DNA from 2 places in the Streptomyces sp. GS7 genome. Region 1 is predicted to be linked to the other one. Evidence: riboswitches for the same ligand, from Rfam matches in the RefSeq annotation. Region 1 holds a riboswitch; the other holds the start of a gene.
The links. A riboswitch is a leader RNA that binds a small molecule or an ion and turns the genes downstream of it on or off. The one in region 1 is predicted to bind glycine.
Positions count from the first base shown of each region.

Region 1 (11,633 bases):
CTTCCGGTCGACGTCGTGGTGGACGCGGTACGCCTCCACGATCTGGTTGCCGACCGTGTAGAAGGGGTGCAGCGCGGACAGCGGGTCCTGGAAGATCATCGCCATCTCGCGGCCCCGCAGCCGACGCACCTCGTCGGGGTCGGCGGAGACCAGCTCCCTGCCGCCCAGCCAGATCTCGCCGGACATCCGGACCGTGCCGCGCTGCCGCCGGGAGGCGCGGTGCAGCCCCATGACGGCGAGCGAGGTCACCGACTTGCCGGAGCCGGACTCGCCGACGATGCCGAGCGTCCTGCCCTTCTCCAGGCTGAAGGTCAGGCCGTCGACGGACTTCACGAGACCGTCGTCGGTGGGGAAGTGCACCTTCAGATCGCGGACTTCGAGGAAGGCGGTGGGCCCGGCGGGCCCTGTCTCCCCGGCCTTCCCGGCTTCCCCGGTCTCTTCGGCCGTCCCGGTCGTGTTCTCGGAAGCGTCGGTCACGTGAGCCTCACCCGCGGGTCGACGGCGGCGTACAGAACGTCCACCACCAGGTTGCATATGACGATGAAGAACGCGGCGAGCAGGGTGACGCCGAGGATGTTCGGCAGGTCGTTGGCGTTGATCGAGTCGACCGCGAAGGCGCCGACTCCCTTGAGCGAGAAGACCTGTTCGGTGATCAGGGCACCGCCCAGCAGCAGACCCAGGTCCATGCCGAAGACGGTGATGATCGGGGTGAGCGCGGCCCGGAGCCCGTGCCGCAGGACCACCTTGCGCTCCCGCAGGCCCTTGGCGCGGGCGGTGCGGATGTAGTCCTCGCTCAGCGTCTCCAGCATGCCCGCCCGGGTGAGCCGGGCGTAGAGCGCGGAGTAGAGGAAGGCCAGGGTGACCCATGGCAGGACCAGCGTCCGGGCCCACAGGAACGGGTCCTGGAGCAGCGGTACGTAGTCGCTGCGCTCGAAGATCGGCCACTGGTAGGTGAACAGGGCCAGCGCCAGCGCGCCGGTGAAGAACATCGGGAGCGAGACGCCGGCCAGCGCCACGCCCATCGCCATCCGGTCGAAGACCGAGCCGGGGCGGAGCGCGGAGAGCACTCCGGTGGCGACGCCGGAGACCAGCCACAGCACCGCGGCGCCGGCGGCCAGCGACACCGTCACCGGGAGCCGGGACTGGATTTCCGGCCAGACCTCGATATGCGTCTTGAAGGAGTAACCGAAGCACGGCACATGGCACTTGGCCGCGTCCGGTCCGAATTTGTAGTCGACGCCGACGAAGATGCCCTTGAGGAATTCCCAGTACTGCTCGTACACCGGCTTGTCCAGCCCGAGGTTCTTCTTCACCGCGGCGATGTCCGCGGTGGTGGGGGCCTTTCCGATGTACTGCTGGGCGAGCTGGTCGGTGCTCTGCCCGGCCAGTTTCGGCAGCAGGAAGAAGATGCCGAAAGTGACCGCGCTGACGATCAGCAGCAGGATCACTGCGCTGATCAACCTGCGGATGATGTACGAGAACACGGGGATGCGGCGCCGGTGCCGCGGGCCGGGCGCGACCGGCCCGCGGACACCAATGCCTTCACCTGCCTTCCAGGGCTGCTACTTCTTGACGCCGATGTTGAGGTAGTCGTACTCACCGCTGAAGGCCGAGGTGGACATCATGTTGGTGGCCTTGGGCGAGCGGTACATCAGGACCTTGAAGTAGGTCAGCGGGACGATCGCCGCCTGCTCCATCGCCTTTTTGTCGATATCGGCGTACGCCTTCTCGCGGGCGCCCTTGTCGGTGTTGGCGATGGCGCTGTTGAGCAGGTTGTTGATCTCCGGATCGTCCAGCTCGGACAGGTTGGAGTTGCCGGACTGGCTGATCGCCTTGCCGTTGAGGATCTGCTGGAGGTAGCCGTAGCCGGTCGGGAAGTCGGCGCCCCACTGCATCATGATCAGGCCCACGTTGTTGGACTTGTTGAACGCCGGGACACCGGCGTAGTCCGAGAAGTACTTGCTGGTCGGGTACGACTGGATCCTGGCGTTGATGCCGATCTTCTTCAGCGAGCCGATGACCGAGGTGGCCGCGTCGACCTCGTCCTGGCGGTCGTTGCGGGCCAGGATCGTGGTGTTGACGTTGCCCGCACCGCACTTGGCCCAGTGCTTCTTGGCCTCGGTCAGGTCCAGGTTGTCGCCGCTGTACTTCTGCGGGTACAGGTCGTACTTCTGGTAGCCGGCGATGTCCGTCGGCAGGACCGTGGAGGCGATCTCACCGCGGATCGGACCGCCGAGCGCGGTCTGCACCGCCTTCTTGTCGATGGCGTACTCGACGGCCTTGCGGCACTCGACGTTGTCGAACGGCGCGACCTTGGTGTTGAGCGCCGTGTAGACGAGGCGCTGGCCGAGCGCGTTGTCGGTGTCGGCCTTCAGCTTCGGGTCGGTCAGGAGCTGGGCCTGGGTCTGGCCGTCGACGCCGCGGCCGGCCATGTCGACCAGGGTGTTGCCGGACTGGAGGTCCTTGTCGATGGTCGACTGGGCGACCTTCAGGTTGAGCACGATCTTGTCCGGCAGCTGCTTGCGCAGCGGGTCGGTCTGCGCCGACCAGTTCGGGTTGCGGACCAGGGTGAGCTGCTTGCCCTCCTGGTAGTTCTCGAACTTGTAGGAGCCGGAGGAGACCACGCTCTTGGTGTAGTCCGCGCCCTTGTCCTTGGCCTGCGGGACCGGGGCGGTCTGCGGGGCGCTCACCAGGTAGTCGAACTCGGCGAACGGCTGCTTGAGGTGGAAGACGATGGTCTGCGGGTCAGGGGTCTCGATGGACTTGAGCCCCTCCTTGGACTTGTCCTTGTACGGCCCCTTGTAACCGCCGTCGTTGTCCACGAGGAACTGCTGGAAGTAGTTCGGGCCCAGCGAGAGGACGTCGCGCGCGAAGTTGCTGCGCTCCACGGCGTACTTCACGTCCTGGGAGGTGACCGTCGTGCCGTCGTCGTACTTGACGCCCTTGCGGATCTTGTACGTCCAGGTCTTGCCGCCGTCGCTGGGCTTGCCCATCGACTCGGCGAGGTCCGGGGCCAGCTCCTCGCCCTTGGTGCCGGGGCCCGGCTTGAAGGTGGTGAGCGGGCGGGCGTAGAGGCGGCTGAAGTTGTAGACGAAGGCGTAGTAGGTGTTGCCCGGGTCGAAGGACTCGGGGGCGTCGCTCATCGCGTAGGTGACCGTGCCCCCCTTCTCGTCCGAGGCGTTGACGACGCTCTTGGTGGCGGCGTTGGCCTCGGCCGAGCCGGCCGAGGAACCCTTTCCGCTGCAGCCGGCCAGCAAAAGGCCCGCACTGGTGAGGGCCGCGACAGCAGCGACCGGAACTGACCTTCGCATAGTGGTCGGTATCCCCTTCGTTCGTCGTGAAACATCCTTACGAAACGGCGGTGGTGCAGATCGGGCGCCCGGCGGCCGTCAGCGGCCGCGCGGGTCGAGTGCGTCCCTCAGCCCGTCACCGAGCAGGTTGAAGGCGAGCACGGTGACGAAGATGGCGAGGCCGGGGACGATCATGTACTGGGGGTCGACCTCGTAGTACTTGACCGCCTGGGTGAGCGTGCCGCCCCAGGAGGACTGGGGTGGCTGGATGCCGACACCCAGGAAGCTCAGCGCCGCCTCGAAGAGGATGTTGGAGGGGATCAGCAGCGTCGAGTAGACGATGATCGGCCCCACGAGGTTGGGCAGCAGTTCCCGGAAGAGGATGAACGGCCCGCGCGCGCCCAGGCCGCGGGCGGCCGAGACGAATTCCCGTTCGCGCAGCGACAGCGTCTGCGCGCGCACGATCCGGCCCATGTACGGCCAGTTGAAGAAGCCGATCACGAAGATCAGCACCGAGATGTGCAGCGGCAGCCCCTGCAGGCCGAACGCACCGCCCTGGAGCGAGGCGGAGATCGCGATGGCGAACAGCAGCAGCGGGAAGGCGAGGAAGACGTCCATCATGCGGCTGATGAGCGCGTCCACCCGGCCCCGGTAGAAGCCGGCGACGACGCCGAGCACGCTGCCGAGGGCGACCGACAGCAGCGTCGCGCCGAACGCCACCAGCAGCGACACCCAGGAGCCCTCCAGGATCCGGGCGAGCAGATCGCGGCCGAACTTGGGGTCCACCCCGAGCAGGTGGTCGCCGCTCATCCCTCCGAAGTCCCCTTTGGGGAGCGTGGTGTTGGGGTCGATCAGGTCCGGATGCGGCAGGTTCGGGTCGAGTCCGAAAAGCGCCTGGAGGGGGCGGGAGAGCGCGGCGACCAGGACGAGCAGGACGACGACGACGGCACCGGCCACGGCGACCTTGTCGCGGCGGAAGCGCAGCCAGGCGATCTGGCCGAGCGAGCGCCCCTCGATCCGCTTGCTCTCCACGCCCTCCAGCACCGCTTCCGGCTGCGCCTGCGCAGCCGCCCCGGTGGTCTCGATCGGTGTGGTCACGGTGCCCTTGACCCCTCTCGGCCGGCGGTGGCCGGCCGGTGCCCGCCGCGGTAGCGGCCCGGTTTCCCATCACTGACGCTTCCCCTGCCGCCAACTCGTCATGGCGTCAGGGGCGTTCACTCAACGGAAGATCAGAGGTGGTGCGGTAGATCAGAGGTGCTGCCTTGCCGTGCAGAAGTGCCGCTCGCACAAAGGACCGAGGCCCTGTGCGGCCGGAGTCTTCATCCGACCGGCGATCACTCACCAGCCCCCGCGGGGAATGGATGCACAACTGTGATCTGGCCCACGACCTTCCGTTATACGAACAACGGTGCGGGCTGACCGGACCGAAAGGAGGCCCGAAGGGGGTTCCGACAGGGGTCCAACTTCCGTACGGACAGGGGGAATTCAAGCCAAGTACGGCAGCCCGCGGCGGCGCCGGGAAGGCCCGCCGGCGTCAGTAGGAACGCGGGTATCCGTAACCGTAGGTCGGTCCGGGAGCGGGCGGCTGCGCATAGCCGTCGCGGTCGAAGAAGGGGCGCGCGCAGGCCCGCATCCACATGCCGACCGGGTCGAACTCGTCGTTCATCGCGACGGTCGAAACGGGCAGACCGTCCGGAACGGCACCCATCGACTGCTGGATCATCAACCGCACCGAATCCACCGACAGCTGGCCGGTGTCGTACAGATCCAGCCCGATCGCCAGATACGGGGCACCGAGGGCGGGTTGCACCCAGGCCCGGCGCAACGACCGCACGGCGGGCGTCCGGTGGGCGTTCTGGGCGAGCAGGGCGTAGAACTGCGGGATGTCGACGGCCGGTTCGGAGATCCGCAGCGGACCGGCGGGCAGCCGGTCGAGGCCGCCGGCGATCCGCCGCAGATCGAGCCAGGGCACGCCGACGCCGCCGCCGGGCGCGTGCGGGTTCAGCCACAGCCCCCAGCGGTCGGGGAAGAGGGAGGCGGCGATCTCCGTGCCGGTGACCAGCTCGTGGTCGCGGTTCCAGCCGGAGGCGGCGAGTTCGGCGGCGGAGGTCACGCAGGGGGCGTAGCCCAGCCCGTCGACCTCCATGTTCCCGTACTGGGCGTCGGGCATCCCGGCGCGGCCGTGCCAGAGGAGCATCCAGACCTGGCTCTGGGCGAGCGCGTGCAACAGCGCCTCGTAGGCGTCGTAGCGGCCGGGCGAGACCTGTCGCAGCATCTGCTCGACCTGGCCGGCCGCCGCGGCTCCCTGATGCGCACCCGCGCTCACGTGGTCCCGTCCCTTCTGTCAGCAGGGCACGTGAGGGTGCGCCCGCCCGTCATCCAACCAGCTTACGAGTGGTCCCGTGCGTAGAAGGGCCGCACGCGCTCCAGCATCCAGTCGGCGACCGGATCCCCCTGGGCGATGTCGAGCAGGACGAGCTGGACGGGCCAGGGCACCGGCACCGCACCGAGCGCACGTCCCAGGGCCGCCAGCGCCTCCTCGCGGGCGCTGCCGTCGTGCAGCCGCTCGGCGGGCACGTCGAGTTGCACGCCGACGAACAGCGCGGGCGTGTCGCCCTCGACACTTGCCAGGGCGCGCCGGGCAGTCACGACAATTCCGGCACCGGAGAACTCCAGTCCGGCCGCGGCGAGGAAGTCCACCGGCTCGTCCTGCCAGTCCGGTTCGAAGAGCCGCACCCGGGCGCCGCTCGGCAGACCGCCGGCCTGCTCCGCACGCCCGGCCCGGCACAGTTCGGCCACCGCGGGCGGCGGCAGCGGGACCCCGACCGTGCCGTCGGGGTTGACCGCGATGCCCACCAGCGGCGGCAGCCCGCGGGCGAACTCCCGGGCGGGCGCGACGGTGAAGCCCATATGCGCCCCGACGACCTTCATGAACTCCTGCTCGGAACTGAAGACCGGGACGTACGCGGCCCCGCCGATCTCCACGGTCGGCACATCGAGGCCGGCCGCCCCGAAGCCCGCACTGTCCGGGCCACCGCCCTTGGGCAGCGGCACCCACACCCGGCTGCGGCCCAGCACCTCGACGATCCGGCCGCCCGCCTCCGGATGCCCGACCGATGCGGCCAGCACCTCTTCGAGTTCGTTCGCCGGCCAGGCCAGCTGCGGAATCCCCTGGTCCGGGAAGTCCCCCGGAGCCGGAAAGTTCCCCGGATAGTTCTCCGGATAGTCCATGTCACCCACCCATTGCCGACCGCGCGCTTTCTGGCCAACGACACTAGCGGGAGGTCCGGCAACGACCGCAGCCGGAGCCGCACACAGGAGCGAGGGCGGCGGCCGTACGCGCACCGGCCGCCCCCGTCGGTCGAAGCCGACCGCCTCCAGCGTGCCGGCCGCCCGGCGGTCGAGCAGTACCGCGGAACGGAAGCCCGCCGGGAGCCGGTCCGCCTCCGCGCCGCCCACCAGCCGCCGTACCGCCTTGCGGTGGCGGGCGAAGGCGTACCGGGACACCCCGCGCCCGCGGGTCCGCCGGCCGCTCGGCGCCACCTCCGGCGGCACGTCGAGCAGCACCAGGTGCAGCCCCCGGCTGCCGCGCCGGGCCGTCCGCGAGATCCAGCGGCGCATCCACACCAGCGTCCCGCAGTCGTGCACCACCACGCTGCCGCCGGAGCGCAGCGCCCGGCGCAGTGCGAGGTAGTGCGCCGCGCGGACCAGCGGGCGGTACAGGCCGTACGGCACCCGGTGCAGCCGGCCGCGTTCCCAGCGCTCCCGGGCGTCCTGGGAGTCGATGCGGTGGACCGCGGCGCCGCGCGCGTCCAGCCGCGGCACCAGGCGCCGCATCAGGGTGCTCTTGCCGCTGCCCGGCAGGCCGGAGACCACGACCAGATCCCCGGGCGGGAAACGGAGTTCGGCGGTGCGGCGGACCGGGCGGGCGCCCCGGAGGTCGGTGGTCCGGGGGCGGCGACCGGACTGCGGGACGGACGGCGGGCGGCGCCGGGTCCGGGGCGGGAGCTGGAGCCGGGCTGCGTCCACCGGGGCCGAGGGCGCACTGCCCGAAGTGGCCGCGTGTGCCGCTCCCCTGTGCACCGTGAACACCCCTCCCGGTCCGGTTCCGGCTCCGGTTCGGGACCGGAGCCGCACCCGCAGAGTGTCAAGAAAAGGTAATGCCCATCAAGGCGATTGCCCGATCCGACGAGGTGGCGGGCGCCGGGCTGACGGCGCACCGGGCCGCCGCCCGACGGCCGCCGCCGGAGGCGCCGCGCACCCGGCGGGTTCCGGAACCGCGCGGGCGGCCCGGCGGAGCCGACCGGAACGGGGCGACGACCAGGGCTCCTTTATCCGGCGATCCCGTGTAATGATGTGGCCGCCACGGGCACACCTCTGGTCACTCGTGCGCTGCCAACTCCATACCGGCCGCTTGAACCCGCGCGGGAGAGTCCCCGGCCACCACGGCGGGGCGCCGAAGGAGCAAGTCCTCCCTTGAATCTCTCAGGCCCCTATACCGCGCGGGCGAGGCAGATCTGAAAAGCGAGCCAGTGCCCGGTTGCAGGCGCGGCTCCACCCAAGGTGCAAACCGGGTCCGTTCGCGGGATCCCGGTGAACCTCTCAGGTTCCGATGACAGATGGGGAGACCGTCTTGTCACCCATGCCTGGGAGCCCGGAACGATGACTGAAGCCCCCCGCCGCACCGCGTTGGATGCCACCCATCGCGCGCTCGGCGCGACCATGACCGACTTCGCCGGCTGGGACATGCCGCTGCGCTACAGCAGCGAGCGCGACGAGCATGTCGCGGTCCGCACCCGCGCCGGCCTCTTCGACCTCTCCCACATGGGCGAGATCACCGTCAGCGGCCCGCGGGCCGCCGACCTCCTCGACTACGCGCTGGTCGGCAACATCGGCGGCGTCGCCACCGGACGTGCCCGCTACACCATGATCTGCGCGCCCGACGGCGGCATCCTCGACGACCTGATCGTCTACCGGCTCGCCGACCAGGAGTACATGGTCGTCGCCAACGCCTCCAACGCCCAGGTGGTGCTGGACGCGCTGACCGAGCGGGCCGGCGGCTTCGACGCCGCGATCCGCGACGACCGCGACGCCTACGCGCTGATCGCGGTGCAGGGCCCGGAGTCCCCCGGCATCCTCAAGGGGCTCACCGACGCCGACCTGGACGGGCTCAAGTACTACGCGGGCCTGCCCGGCAAGGTCGCCGGCGTGGACGCGCTGATCGCCCGTACCGGTTACACCGGCGAGGACGGCTTCGAGCTGTTCGTCCGGCCGGCGGACGCGGTCGCCCTGTGGGAGGCGCTGACCGAGGCCGGCGCCTCGGTGGGCCTGGTCCCCTGCGGACTGTCCTGCCGCGACACGCTGCGCCTGGAGGCCGGTATGCCGCTGTACGGGCACGAGCTGACCTCCGCCACCACGCCGTTCGACGCCGGTCTGGGCCGGGTGGTGAAGTTCGAGAAGACCACCAACGGCGGGGACTTCGTGGGCCGCGCCGCGCTGGCGACGGCGGCCGAGCGCGCCGAGACCGCACCGCCGCGCAAGCTGGTCGGCCTGATCGCCGAGGGCCGCCGGGTGCCGCGCGCCGGATACCCGGTCGTCGCGGCCGACGGCACGGTCATCGGCGAGGTCACCTCCGGGGCGCCCTCCCCCACCCTCGGCAGGCCGATCGCCATCGCGTACGTCGACGCGGCCTACGCCACGCCGGGCACCGAGGGTGTCCGGGTGGACATCCGTGGCAGCCATGAGCCGTACGAGGTCGTCGCGCTGCCCTTCTACAAGCGGCAGAAGTAGCGGTCGGCCGCGCCGCAGTAACGGTTCACCGGCCGCGGAAGCGGCAGCGGCGCACCGCCGCGCCTCTCCCGGCACGACCCTCCCCCGGCCTCGCCAGGGGCGACCCCCGTCACCACCACACCCTCGCGTACAGGAGAATCGAACCATGGACAACCCCCAGCAGCTGCGCTACAGCAAGGAGCACGAGTGGCTGTCGGACGCCGAGGGCGGCGTCTCGACGGTCGGCATCACCGAGCACGCGGCGAACGCGCTCGGCGACGTCGTCTTCGTGCAGCTCCCGGAGGTCGGCGCCACGGTCACCGCGGGCGAGTCCTGCGGTGAGCTGGAGTCGACCAAGTCGGTCAGCGACCTCTACTCCCCCGTCGACGGCGAGATCACGGAGGTCAACGAGGACGTCGCCGCCGACCCCTCGCTGGTGAACTCCGCCCCGTTCGAGGGCGGTTGGCTGTTCAAGGTGAAGGTCAGCGGCGAGCCGGAAGACCTGCTCACGGCCGACGAGTACACCGCCTTCGCCGCCGGCTGAGCCCGCCCCTGCCGGAGCTTCGCACCCCTCCCGATCCTCCAGGAAGATCTCATGTCGCTTCTCAACAGCTCCCTCCATGAGCTCGACCCCGACGTCGCCGCCGCCGTCGACGCCGAGCTGCACCGCCAGCAGTCCACCCTCGAAATGATCGCCTCGGAGAACTTCGCTCCGGTCGCCGTCATGGAGGCCCAGGGCTCCGTCCTCACCAACAAGTACGCCGAGGGCTACCCCGGCCGCCGCTACTACGGCGGCTGCGAGCACGTCGACGTCGTCGAGCAGATCGCCATCGACCGGATCAAGGCCCTCTTCGGTGCCGAGGCCGCCAACGTCCAGCCGCACTCCGGCGCACAGGCCAACGCCGCCGCCATGTTCGCGCTGATCAAGCCGGGCGACACCATCCTGGGCCTCAACCTCGCCCACGGTGGACACCTCACCCACGGCATGAAGATCAACTTCAGCGGCAAGCTCTACAACGTCGTCCCCTACCACGTCGACGAGAAGACCAACCTCGTGGACATGGACGAGGTCGAGCGCCTCGCCAAGGAGCACCGCCCCAAGCTCATCGTCGCCGGCTGGTCCGCCTACCCGCGCCAGCTCGACTTCGCCGCCTTCCGCCGCATCGCGGACGAGGTCGGCGCCTACCTCATGGTCGACATGGCCCACTTCGCCGGCCTCGTCGCCGCGGGCCTGCACCCGTCCCCGGTCCCGTATGCCCATGTCGTGACGACCACCACCCACAAGACCCTCGGCGGCCCCCGCGGCGGCGTCATCCTCTCCACCGCCGAACTCGCCAAGAAGATCAACTCCGCGGTCTTCCCCGGCCAGCAGGGCGGCCCCCTGGAGCACGTCATCGCTGCCAAGGCCGTCTCCTTCAAGGTGGCCGCCTCCGAGGAGTTCAAGGAGCGCCAGCAGCGCACCCTCGAAGGCGCCAAGATCCTCGCCGAGCGCCTCGTCCAGGACGACGTCAAGGAGTACGGCGTCTCGGTCCTGTCCGGCGGCACCGACGTCCATCTCGTCCTGGTCGACCTGCGCGACTCCGAGCTCGACGGTCAGCAGGCGGAGGACCGCCTCCACGAGGTCGGCATCACCGTCAACCGCAACGCCATCCCGAACGACCCCCGCCCGCCGATGGTCACCTCCGGCCTGCGCATCGGCACCCCCGCGCTGGCCACCCGCGGCTTCCAGGCCGACGACTTCCGCGAGGTCGCCGACATCATCGCGGAAGCCCTCAAGCCCACCTACGACCGCGACGCCCTCAAGGCCCGGGTCACGGCGCTCGCCGAGAAGTACCCCCTCTACCCGTCCCTGTGACGCGTCTCATGGCGTGAGCACCGGCCCGTTCGCGGGCCGGGACGTGGCGGGCGGCGAGCCCGGGGCCGGCCACCGGCCCCGGGCTCGCGCCCTGCTGCCCGGATTCCTCCGTTGTTCCCGCCGACATCCGCCCGACGCCCACCGTCCGGCGGCAGCACCACCCGAGCGGGTTACGCTCGACAGTCGGGACGGAAACACCCCTCCTGCCCGACTTGCTCCACCATCCATCACGAGCAGACAAAGGAGTCCGCCCCCGTGGCCATCTCCGTCTTCGACCTCTTCTCCATCGGCATCGGCCCCTCCAGCTCGCACACCGTGGGCCCCATGCGCGCCGCCCGGATGTTCGCCGGCCGGCTCAAGAAGGACGGTCTGCTCGCCCAGACGGTCTCCGTACGCGCCGAGCTCTTCGGCTCCCTCGGTGCCACCGGCCACGGCCACGGCACCCCCAAGGCCGTCCTCCTCGGCCTCGAAGGCCACTCGCCCCGCTCCGTCGACGTGGAAACCGCCGACGACGAGGTCGCACGCATCCGCACCACCGGCCGCCTGCGCCTCCTCGGCGCCGAGATAGGCACCGCCCACGAGATCGCCTTCGACGAGTCCACCCAGCTCGTCCTGCACCGCCGCCGCTCGCTGCCGTACCACGCCAACGGCATGACGCTGTTCGCCTACGACGGCGCCGGCGCACCCCTGCTGGAGAAGACCTACTACTCGGTCGGCGG
Region 1 is NZ_CP047146.1:7,429,258-7,440,890, forward strand. Features, by position in the region: gene GR130_RS32195 (ABC transporter ATP-binding protein) at 1-477, opposite strand, end outside; gene GR130_RS32200 (ABC transporter permease) at 474-1,484, opposite strand; gene GR130_RS32205 (ABC transporter substrate-binding protein) at 1,563-3,311, opposite strand; gene GR130_RS32210 (ABC transporter permease) at 3,390-4,388, opposite strand; gene GR130_RS32215 (enhanced serine sensitivity protein SseB C-terminal domain-containing protein) at 4,825-5,616, opposite strand; gene GR130_RS32220 (enhanced serine sensitivity protein SseB) at 5,679-6,521, opposite strand; partial or broken gene GR130_RS41700 (AAA family ATPase) at 6,810-7,427, opposite strand; glycine riboswitch at 7,706-7,801, shown strand; glycine riboswitch at 7,802-7,919, shown strand; gene gcvT (glycine cleavage system aminomethyltransferase GcvT) at 7,953-9,080, shown strand; gene gcvH (glycine cleavage system protein GcvH) at 9,226-9,603, shown strand; gene glyA (serine hydroxymethyltransferase) at 9,655-10,914, shown strand; gene GR130_RS32245 (L-serine ammonia-lyase) at 11,170-11,633, shown strand, end outside.

Region 2 (11,633 bases), 4.1 Mb from region 1:
GCAGCGGCGCCTGGAAGGGCAGAAGACCGAACTGGAGAACAGTTCGGACCAGGCCGAGGAGGCCCGTAAGCAGACCGTGGAGAAGGAAGCGCAGCTGGGCGTGCTGGCCGGGACCGTCGCGACGCAGGGCCCCGGCATCAACCTGACCATCGACGATCCGCACCACTCCGTGGAGGCGGACAAGCTGCTCGACACCATCCAGGAGCTGCGGGCGGCCGGAGCCGAGGCCATCCAGGTCAATGGCGTGCGGGTCGTCGCGAACACCTACTTCTCGGACCTCCGGGGCGGGGTGGAGGTCGACGGAAAGCGCGTCACGCAGCCGTACCGATTCAAGGTCATCGGAAAGCCGGAGGACCTGGAGCCGGCGCTGAACATCCCTGGCGGAGTGGTCCAGACACTGGAAAAGGAGCAGGCCAAGGTGTCTGTGACCCGTGAGGAGAAGATCGTTGTGGACGCCTTGCGGGAGGCGAAGCGGCCTGACTACGCTCGGTCGTCATCGCAGTGAGGCATCTACGTATGGTGATGGCCCGGGGAGGGCATGACGTAGCGGGGGGTCGACGCACCGTGCGTGTGGTGTGTGAGGGAAACTGTCTGAAGGCCACGGACGTTCACAGGATGTCCGGATCGGCCGGTGTGTGCATCGAGGGTTCGTCCTGCCCCACGGGCGGGTCTGTTTCGTACAAGGGGAATCGCCCGTGAAGTTGTTTGCAAAGCTGTTCGGCAAGAGCGCCCGCCAGGAGGGTGGCAGCGGCTCCGCGCGGCATCGCGCGACGCGCCAGCCCGAGGAGAGCGGCGCGGCCGAGGACCGTCCGCTCTTCCGTGACGAGGTCGGCGGTCCGTCCGGGGGGCACGGCGCGGGTTCTGTTGACCCCTCCGGGTCCGGCCGCATAGGTTCCCAGGAACCATCAACCTCACGCACGGGTGGAGGGTTGGCCTTGCCGGTTTGTACGAGGTGTGGGCACCGGAACGCCGAGGCGAGCCGGTTCTGCTCCAACTGCGGTGCGCCGCTGCGTCCGGGCGCACAGCCCGAGCGCGCCTCCGAGACGACCTCGACGATCTCCATCTCGGGGATCGAGGCGTACGACGCGGAGGCGACGGGGCAGAATCTGACGCCGTCGCTGTCCCCTGAGGCGCAGGCGGCCGTCGACGCCCTTCCGCTGGGTTCGGCGCTGCTGGTCGTCCGCCGGGGGCCGAACTCCGGCAGCCGCTTCCTGCTGGACGGCGAGCTGACGACGGCGGGCCGGCATCCGCAGGGCGACATCTTCCTCGACGACGTGACGGTCTCCCGCAGCCACGTGGAGTTCCGCCGCGGCCCGGACGGCCGCTTCACGGTCACCGACGTGGGCAGCCTGAACGGCACCTACGTCAACCGTGAGCGGATCGACTCGGTCGTCCTCGCCAACGGCGACGAGGTGCAGATCGGCAAGTACCGCCTGGTCTTCTACGCGAGCCAGCGGGGCGTCGGTATCTGACCGCCAGGGAAGGCATATGCGCCATACACCGGCAGGCGGTGCCGGTTCCGCCGGCACCGCCTCCTCGGACCGCAAGCCGATGAGCATCGGCACGGTGCTCAACGCGCTGCGCGAGGAGTTCCCCGAGGTCACGATCTCCAAGATCCGCTTCTTGGAGGCCGAGGGGCTCGTCGAGCCGAAGCGCACGCCTTCCGGGTACCGCAAATTCACGGCGGCCGACGTCGAGCGCCTGGCGAACGTGCTGCGCATGCAGCGGGACCACTATCTGCCGCTCAAGGTCATCCGGGAGCATCTGGATGCCCTGGAGCGGGGCGAGCAGGTGCCGCTCCCGGCTCCGGCGCCGTCCCGGGACCTGGCCGAGGGCGTGTCCGACCCGGACGAGGAGGGCCCGCCGGCGGCCCGGATCGGCCGGGCGGAGCTGCTGACCGCCGCCGACGTGGACGAGGCGGCGCTCGCCGACTGGGAGTCGTACGGACTCATCGTCGCGCATGAGGACGGCGGATACGACATCGAGACCGTCGCCGTCGCCAAACTGGTCGCGGAGCTGGGCCGCTTCGGTCTGGAGCCGCGGCATCTGCGTGCCGTGAAGGCGGCGGCCGAGCGCGAGGCCGGTCTGGTCGAGCAGGTCGTTGCACCCCTTCGGCGGCACCGCAACCCTCAGACCCGGGCGCATGCCGAGGCCACCGTCAGAGAGCTGGCCACGCTGTCCGTACGGCTTCACGCGGCGCTGGTGCAGAGTGCTCTGCGGGTCCGTCTGCCGTGAGCAAACGACTGCCCGACTACCCAAACCTGCCGGGCACGTCCTAGGGTTGCTGTGTGAACGAGCTCGACGTCGTGGGTGTCCGGGTGGAAATGCCTTCCAGCCAACCGATCGTGCTCCTGCGGGAGGTGGGAGGCGACCGTTACTTGCCCATTTGGATCGGGCCAGGGGAAGCCACCGCCATCGCCTTCGCCCAGCAGGGCATGGTCCCTGCCCGGCCGCTGACGCACGACCTTTTCAAGGACGTGCTCGAAGCGGTGGGCCAGGAGCTGACGCAGGTCCGCATCACGGATCTGCGCGAAGGGGTCTTCTACGCCGAGCTGGTCTTCGCCAGCGGCGTCGAGGTCAGTGCCCGGCCGTCCGATGCCATAGCGCTGGCGCTGCGCACGGGAACACCGATCTTCGGTACCGACGGTGTGCTGGACGACGCGGGGATCGCGATTCCGGACGAGCAGGAGGACGAGGTGGAGAAGTTCCGCGAGTTCCTCGACCAGATCTCGCCCGAGGACTTCGGCACCAGTAACCAGTGACTCGGCCAGCCGAACGCCTGTTTCCGGCCAACCTGCAATCCTTTCCCCGTGGCAAGTCACGAGAAACCACTCGTAGGGTGATTATCACTCGGCGTGGCGAGCGCGGCGATCGTTGACGCACCCCGGGTGACTGCATACCGTCGATAGGGCAGGTCCCGTCCGGGACGTGGAGGACGGAGGGCGGCGTGGCAATCACCGGCGACGGTACGGCGGCGGAAGGGGCGTTGCCGCTCCACTCGGGCGCGGCAGCGAACCGCGGTCCCGTACAGGCCGCCGCGATGTCGGGGGACCGCGAGCCGGAGAACATCGGCTACCGCGGACCGACCGCATGTGCGGCGGCGGGCATCACGTATCGGCAGCTCGACTACTGGGCGCGGACCGGTCTGGTGGAGCCCAGCATCCGGCCCGCGTACGGGTCCGGCACGCAGCGGCTCTACAGCTTCCGGGACGTCGTCGTCCTGAAGATCGTCAAGCGGCTGCTGGACACCGGGGTCTCGCTCCAGAACATCCGCACCGCGGTGCAGCACCTGCGTTCGCGGGGGCTGGCGGATCTGACGCGGATGACGCTGATGAGCGATGGCGCGACGGTCTACGAGTGCACCTCGCCCGATCAGGTCGTCGATCTTCTGCAGGGAGGCCAGGGGGTCTTCGGCATCGCGGTCGGCGTGGTGTGGCGGGACGTGGAGGGCGCGCTGTCACAGCTCCACGGAGAGCGTGTGGACACCGGCGAGACGCTGGTCGGGAAGAACCCGCACGACGAGCTGGCGCGGCGGCGCAACCGGGCCGGCTGACGGCGCGTACGGGGTCCCGGGCCCGGGTCGGGCCGATTGTCAGTGGTGTGCGGCAGCATCGGTGGTGTGAGACGTGCGCCGACGATCCTGCATCTGGACATGGATGCGTTCTATGCCTCCGCCGAGCAGGCGGCCAAGCCGAGCCTGCGGGGAAAGCCCGTGGTCGTCGGCGGGATCGGGCCGCGCGGGGTGGTGGCGACGGCGTCGTACGAGGCCCGGGTCTTCGGGGTGCGCTCGGCGATGCCGACGGCGCAGGCACGCCGGCTGTGCCCCAACGCCGCCTATCTCAGCCCGCGATTCACCCTGTACCGCCAGGTGAGTGAAACGGTCATGGAGCTGCTGCGGGCGCTGTCGCCGCTGGTGGAGCCGCTGAGCCTGGACGAGGCGTTCGTGGACCTGGAGGCGGGTGGGGTCGCGCCGGAGACGGCCGCGGTACGGGCGGTGGGGGCGCAGCTGCGGCGGGACATCCGGGCGGCCACGGGGCTGACGGGGTCGGTGGGGCTGGCGGGCGCCAAGATGCTCGCCAAGATCGCGTCCGAGCAGGCGAAGCCGGACGGCCTGGTGGTGATCGAGCCCGGCACGGAGCGGGAGCTGCTGGGGCCGATGCCGGTGCGCACGCTGCCGGGGGTCGGGCCGGCCACGGCCGAGGCGCTGCGCCGGGGCGGGATCCACACGGTCGCGGAGACCGCGGAGGCCGGTGAGGCGGAGCTGGTGCGGCTGCTGGGCAGGGCGCACGGCATGGGGCTGTACGCGATGGCGCTGGGGCAGGACGACCGGCCGGTGGTGGCCGAGCGGGACGCGAAGTCGGTGTCGGTCGAGGACACCTTCGAGGTCGATCTGACGGACCGGACGCGGGTGCGCAACGAGGTGCTGCGGTTGGCCGACCGGTGCGTGGAGCGGCTGCGGGCCGCCGGGCGGTCCGGGCGCACGGTGGTGATCAAGGTGCGGAACTACGACTTCTCGACGCTCACCCGGTCCGAGACGCTGCGCGGGCCCACCGACGACCCCGCGGTCGTGCGGGAGGCGGCCGTGCGGCTGCTGGAGACGGTGGACACCACCGGCGGGGTGCGGCTGCTGGGCGTGGGGGTGAGCGGGCTGGCGGACTTCACGCAGGAGGATCTCTTCGCCCAGATCGCCACGGAGCGGCAGGCGGAGGAGCACGCCGGGCCTGCCGAGTCGGAGGCGGAGGCGGCGCCGGAGCCGGGGGAGGAGCTGCCGCGGCGGTGGCATCCGGGGCTGGACGTGGTCCACGAGGAGTTCGGCGCCGGGTGGGTGCAGGGCAGCGGGGTGGGGCGGGTGACCGTACGGTTCGAGACGCCGGGGTCCGCACCCGGGCGGGTGCGGACCTTCGCCGTCGACGATCCGGCGCTGCGGCCGGGGGAGCCGCTGCCGCTGCCGGGTGACCTTGATCAGTCGTCGGCGCCGGCGATCCGCCCGAAGTCCGAGTCGCCGGCCGAGGACAGCGAGTCCGAGACCGGGGAGGAGATATCGAGGCGGTAGTGGTGGTAGAGCTGGAGTTCCTGCTCGGGGGAGAGGTGCCGGCCGACGCCGAAGTCCGGGGCATCCTTGATGAGCTTGCGGTCATAGGGAATGCGCAGGCTGTCGCCGACCATTTCGCTGGGTTCCAGGGGGACGAACGCATCGCGGCTGAAGAGGCCGGTGCGCACCGCGGCCCACTCCGGTTCACCCGTCGCATCGTCGAGGTACACCTCGTCGATGGTGCCTATCTTCGCGCCGTTCCGGTCGAACGCTTTGCGGCCGATGAGGCTCCGGGGATCGATATCGGCTTGCACGGTCCCTCCAATTGGTCGCAACTGCCTTGTGACAACTACGAAACGGCACATTTCATGCCTCGGCCACTCGAAGGATCGTTCCAGCAGTGCGCTGGTAGGCTGGCGATTGGCCGCAGAACCCATGCGGGAGAGTCCTTTGTCGTTCGCGACCAGGGCGCCGAAGGAGCAAATCCTCCCCGGAATCTCTCAGGCACACGTACCGCGTGGGTGAGGTCACTCTGGAAAGCAGGGCGGGTCACGGTCAGCCACCAAGCCGGAACCCCTCCTCACCGACGGTGAAAACCGGGCCGCATCCCGCGGACCGGTGAAGCTCTCAGGTTGAGATGACAGAGGGGGAGGCCGTCCGGGCACCAGCGCCGTGGTGCCCCTCGTAGGTCGCATTGACCAGGAGGCCCCCGCAGATGACCACCAATCGCATCTCCTTGACCGAGCTGGAGCGCGGCACCCCCTTCGAGCGCCGGCACATCGGCCCCGATGACGAGGCGCAGGCCAAGATGCTCGCGCAGGTCGGCTTCGGTTCGCTGGACGAGCTGACCGCCGCCGCCGTCCCGGACGTGATCAAGAGCGCGGAGGCGCTGGGCCTGCCGCGCGCCCGTACCGAGGCCGAGGTCCTGGAGGAGCTGCGCGGTCTGGCCGACCGCAACCAGGTCCTGTCGTCCATGATCGGACTCGGCTACTACGGCACGTTCACCCCGCCGGTGATCCTGCGCAACGTGATGGAGAACCCGTCCTGGTACACGGCGTACACGCCCTACCAGCCGGAGATCTCGCAGGGTCGGCTGGAGGCGCTGCTGAACTTCCAGACGATGGTCGCCGAGCTGACCGGACTGCCCACCTCCGGTGCCTCCCTCCTGGACGAGGGCACCGCCGCCGCCGAGGCGATGGCCCTCTCCCGCCGGGTCGGCAAGGTCAAGCAGGGCGTCTACCTGGTCGACGCCGACTGCCTGCCGCAGACCGTCGCCGTGATCCGGACCCGCGCCGAGCCGACCGGCGTCGAGGTCGTCGTGGCGGACCTGTCCGGCGGCATTCCGGCGGAGATCGCCGAGCGCGGGGTCTTCGGCCTGCTCCTGCAGTACCCGGGCGCGTCCGGCGCGGTGCGCGACCCGCGGGCCGTGATCGCGCAGGCCCACGAGCTGGGGGCGGTCGTCACCGTCGCCGCCGACCTGCTGGCCCTGACCCTGCTGGCCTCGCCGGGTGAGCTGGGCGCGGACATCGCGGTCGGTACCAGCCAGCGCTTCGGCGTTCCGATGGGCTTCGGCGGCCCGCACGCCGGCTTCATGGCCGTACGCGAGCAGTTCGCCCGCAGCCTGCCCGGCCGGCTGGTCGGGGTGTCCGTCGACGCGGACGGCAACAAGGCGTACCGGCTGGCGCTGCAGACCCGTGAGCAGCACATCCGCCGGGAGAAGGCCACCAGCAACATCTGCACCGCGCAGGTGCTGCTCGCCGTCATGGCGGGGATGTACGCGGTCTACCACGGGCCCGACGGGCTGCGGGCGATCGCCCGGCGCACCCACCGCTACGCGGCCATCCTGGCCGAGGGCCTGCGGGCCGGCGGGGTGGAGCTGGTCCACGACGCGTACTTCGACACGCTGACCGCGCGGGTTCCCGGCCGTGCCGCCGAGGTCGTCGCCGCGGCCCGTGAGGCGGGGGTCAACCTCCGCCAGGTCGACGCGGACCTGGTCGGTATCGCCTGCGACGAGACCACCGGGCGCGCCCAGCTGACCGGCGTCTGGGGCGCCTTCGGGGTGCGGGGCGACATCGAGCGGCTGGACGCGGCGGTCGTCGAGACACTGCCGGAGCCGCTGCTGCGCACCGACGACTACCTCGGCCACCCGGTTTTCCACCAGCACCGCTCCGAAACCGCCATGCTGCGCTACCTGCGGACGCTGGCCGGCAAGGACTACGCGCTGGACCGCGGCATGATCCCGCTCGGCTCCTGCACGATGAAGCTGAACGCCACGACCGAGATGGAGCCGGTCACCTGGCCCGAGTTCGGGCAGCTGCACCCCTTCGCGCCGGCCGACCAGGCGCAGGGCTACCTCACGCTCATCCAGGAGCTGGAGGAGCGGCTGGCCACGGTCACCGGCTACGACAAGGTGTCCATCCAGCCCAACGCCGGCTCGCAGGGCGAACTCGCCGGGCTGCTGGCCGTCCGCGCCTACCACCGCGCCAACGGCGACGAGCAGCGCACCGTCTGCCTGATCCCGTCCTCGGCGCACGGCACCAACGCGGCCAGCGCCGTGATGGCCGGCATGAAGGTCGTCGTCGTCAAGACCGGTGACGACGGCGAGGTCGACGCCGACGACCTGCACGCCAAGATCGAGAAGCACCGCGACGAGCTGGCCGTCCTGATGGTCACCTACCCGTCCACCCACGGCGTGTTCGAGGAGCACATCACCCAGATCTGCGCCACGGTGCACGAGGCCGGCGGTCAGGTCTACGTGGACGGCGCCAACCTCAACGCCCTGGTCGGCCTCGCCGAGCCGGGGAAGTTCGGCGGCGACGTCTCGCACCTCAACCTGCACAAGACGTTCTGCATCCCGCACGGCGGCGGTGGCCCCGGCGTCGGCCCGGTCGGCGTCCGCGCCCACCTGGCGCCGTACCTGCCCAACCACCCGCTGCAGCCCACCGCGGGCCCGGAGACCGGTGTCGGGCCGATCTCCGCCGCCCCCTGGGGCTCGGCCGGCATCCTGCCGATCTCCTGGGCGTACGTCCGGCTGATGGGCGGCGAGGGCCTCAAGCGCGCCACCCAGGTCGCGGTCCTCAGCGCCAACTACGTCGCCAAGCGCCTGGAACCGCACTACCCCGTGCTCTACACCGGGCCCGGCGGGCTGGTCGCGCACGAGTGCATCATCGACGTCCGGCCGCTGACCAAGGCGACCGGCGTGAGCATCGACGATGTCGCCAAGCGGCTCATCGACTACGGCTTCCACGCCCCGACGATGTCCTTCCCGGTGGCCGGCACACTGATGATCGAGCCGACCGAGAGCGAGGACCTGGGCGAGCTGGACCGCTTCTGCGACGCGATGATCGCCATCCGCGCGGAGATCGACAAGGTCGGCTCGGGGGAGTGGGACAAGGACGACAACCCGCTGTGCAACGCCCCGCACACCGCGGGTGCGCTGACCGGCGAGTGGAGCCACGCCTACCGCCGCGAGGAGGCCGTCTTCCCTGCCGGGGTGGACGCCGCGGACAAGTACTGGCCGCCGGTGCGCCGGATCGACGGTGCCTTCGGGGACCGCAACCTCGTCTGCTCCTGCCCCCCGCTGGACGAGTACGACGGCTGATCCACGGCAACATCAAGGGCCCTCGGCGCGATGCCGGGGGCCCTGTTGTACGTGCGTGGTACGTGTCGGGTGGCCGCGGATCAGGCGGCGGCGGTGACCCGGGCGGAGCCGAGCGGCCGGTGCGGGGCGATGACCTGGCCGTTCGGCAGCAGCTCACCGGTGTCCTCGAAGAGCAGGACGCCGTTGCAGAGCAGGCTCCAGCCCTGCTCGGGGTGGTGCGCCACCAGTTGGGCGGCCTCCCGGTCGGTGGATTCCGCTGACGGGCATGGCGGTTGATGCTGGCACATGGGAATTGTCTTTCGCTGCGGTGTGGTGAACGTCGTGCGGCTCGCTGAGGTGGTCATGGCCGCTCCCCCGTTTCCTGTCGGTCCCAGTCTTGCCCTACGGAGGTGTTTCCGCAGGGATTTCGCAGCAGCGGTACACACTCGATACTGACGCATCACCCGTGCGGGCGGTTGCTCCCAAATGAGCGCGACTCCCGGGGGGTTGGGAGTGGTATCGGCGGGCGGGCCCGCGCGGGTGGGCAGCGCGGTGCGCCCCGCGGCAGGGAAGGGCCACGGGGCGCCGGGCGGCGGTGCGGGCGTACGCGGGCGTACGAGGGGGGTGCGGCGGTCAGGCCGGCTCGCGGAGCAGCGGGGTGGGGGCGGGAGCGGGGGCGAGGCGGCGGGCGAGGCGGGGGAGCAGGTCGGCCAGGCGCTGCGGGAGGTGCGGGGCGATCCCCGGCGGGGCGGGGGCCAGCGGCACCAGGAGGTCACCGGGGGCGGGCATGCCGTCGGCGCCGTCCGCGGTGGTGTCGTGGTGCAGCCACAGGGTGAGCATGTACAGCTCCGGGACGGACAGCAGCCGCGGCTGGTACGGCGCGGCGAGCGACTCCGCCTGCTGCAGGGCTCGTTCGGTCGCGCCGACATAGGGGCCGTCGCAGAAGCGCGAGAACGTCCAGCCGTCCGCGGTGAGCCGGGCCTCGGCGGTCGCCAGGGCGCGCTCCCCGCCGCGGACCAGGAAGCGCCAGCCGGCGAGGCGGGTGCGCGGCGGGCCTGCCTGGCTGATGTCGTCCCAGACGTGCACGGGCAGCGGGTGGTCGGGGCTCAGCGGTCCCTGATGGGCGCGCAGCGCGGAGGTGGGGGCCTCGCGGATGGCGGTGGGGGAGCTGAGGGCGGTGAGGATGCTGCGCAGGGCGGGCGCAGGGGCAGGCGGGATGTGCAGCGGCATGGCGGGTCGCCTCTCGCTTCGGAGACACGGTGGAGCGGGGAAGTGCGGACGTCGCTGTCTGCGGGCGGGGTCAGAGCAGGGCTGACCGCGGCTGCGGACCGGCACGGCCGGCCGCGGTGCCGGAGTACCGGTGGGAACACCGCCACGCTGGCGCCACATCTCTGCCTCGCCAGCGAAGTTTATACGACATATGTTCTGGAAGTGTTTCGGCTACTCGCCTTGCGGATTTCCGGCAAGGCGGAATCCGGCCCCTTGCTCCGGGTGGTTTCCGCCGCTTTGTGTCGGGCCGGGGAGATGCCACCTCGTAATTTCTCGGTGATGCGGTAGGCCGGATCACGTCGGTGTTTTTTACGAGCGAATTGCGGAGGGCGCTGGCCATGGAGATATGCCCGAGGAAAATGCCCGGCGCCCGGTACTCGTCAGACTAACCGTACCGTCATGGTCGTGAGGCGTTATCGATCAGATTGCCGGGGCATCATCGACCGTAGCGCGTGCCCCGGGGTGCCGGGGGCGGCCCCAAGCAGCCCGTGGCAGCGGGTCGTTCACTCTAGAAGGGACCCTTCGATGGGGGAGAAGGTCGCCGCGGACGGGATCGACCTGGCGGACCGGGAGCGTTATCGAAGAAAGTTGCACGACTGTCTGGCGGGATTGCGCAGGATGCTGGCGGAGAAGCGGTTCGATCGACCCAGGAATCTCATGGGGCTGGAGATCGAGCTGAATCTGGCGGGCGCCGACGGGCTGCCGCGCATGCTGAACTCGCAGGTGCTGGAACGCATCGCCAGCGGCGATTTCCAGACGGAACTCGCCCAGTGCAATCTTGAGGTCAACATCACCCCGCACCGATTGTCCGGACGTGTTCTGGACCAACTCGCCGAGGAACTCCGCACGGGCCTCGGCTATGCGGAAAGAAAGGCCCGCGAGCTCGCCGCCCGCATCGTGATGATCGGCATCCTGCCGACCTTGCACGCCAGTGACCTCACCGCCTCCAGCCTCTCCGCGAACGACCGCTATGTGCTGCTCAACGAGCAGATGCGGGCGGCCCGCGGGGAGGACTTCGCCATCGACATCGAGGGTGTCGAGAGGCTGGTGTCCCGCTCGCCGTCGATCGCGCCGGAGGCGGCGTGCACCTCCGTCCAGCTGCACCTCCAGGTCACGCCCGGCCGGTTCGCCGCAGTCTGGAACGCGGCTCAGGCGATCGCCGCCGTCCAGATCGCGGTCGGCGCCAACTCGCCGTTCCTCTTCGGGCGGGAACTGTGGCGCGAGTCGAGGCCGCCGGTCTTCCAGCAGGCCACCGACACCCGGGCGCCCGAACTCCAGGCGCAGGGCGTGCGCCCCCGGACCTGGTTCGGTGAGCGCTGGGTCGAGTCCGTCGACGAACTGTTCGAGGAGAACCTCCGGTTCTTCCCGCCGCTGCTGCCGCTGTGCGGCCCGCAGGAGCCGCTACGCGTCCTCGATGAGGGCGGCGTGCCCACCCTCGCCGAACTGGTGTTGCACAACGGAACGATTTATCGATGGAATCGCCCCGTCTACGCCGTCGCCGGCGGCGTGGCGCACCTCCGCGTCGAGAACCGGGTCCTGCCGGCCGGCCCCACCGTCGCCGACGTCGTCGCCAACACCGCCTTCTACTACGGCCTGGTGCGCGCGCTGGCCGAACAGCCCCGCCCGGTGTGGACCCGGCTGCCGTTCGCCGCCGCGGCCGGCAACTTCGACGCCGCCTGCCGCCACGGCATCGACGCCGTGCTGCGCTGGCCGCGGTCCGGGCGGGCCGGCGGCATCGCCGAGATACCGGCC
Region 2 is NZ_CP047146.1:3,284,962-3,296,594, forward strand. Features, by position in the region: gene GR130_RS14270 (DUF881 domain-containing protein) at 1-505, shown strand, start outside; gene GR130_RS14275 (FHA domain-containing protein) at 636-1,472, shown strand; gene ftsR (transcriptional regulator FtsR) at 1,489-2,235, shown strand; gene GR130_RS14285 (bifunctional nuclease family protein) at 2,289-2,762, shown strand; gene GR130_RS14290 (MerR family transcriptional regulator) at 2,948-3,553, shown strand; gene GR130_RS14295 (DNA polymerase IV) at 3,620-5,053, shown strand; gene GR130_RS14300 (PRC-barrel domain-containing protein) at 4,963-5,358, opposite strand; glycine riboswitch at 5,461-5,558, shown strand; gene gcvP (aminomethyl-transferring glycine dehydrogenase) at 5,748-8,633, shown strand; gene GR130_RS14310 (DUF5999 family protein) at 8,714-8,920, opposite strand; gene GR130_RS14315 (hypothetical protein) at 9,246-9,842, opposite strand; gene GR130_RS14320 (glutamate-cysteine ligase family protein) at 10,407-11,633, shown strand, end outside.
Region 2: linked by a shared signal. The riboswitch ahead of gcvP (aminomethyl-transferring glycine dehydrogenase) and the one ahead of gcvT (glycine cleavage system aminomethyltransferase GcvT) in region 1 are both predicted to bind glycine.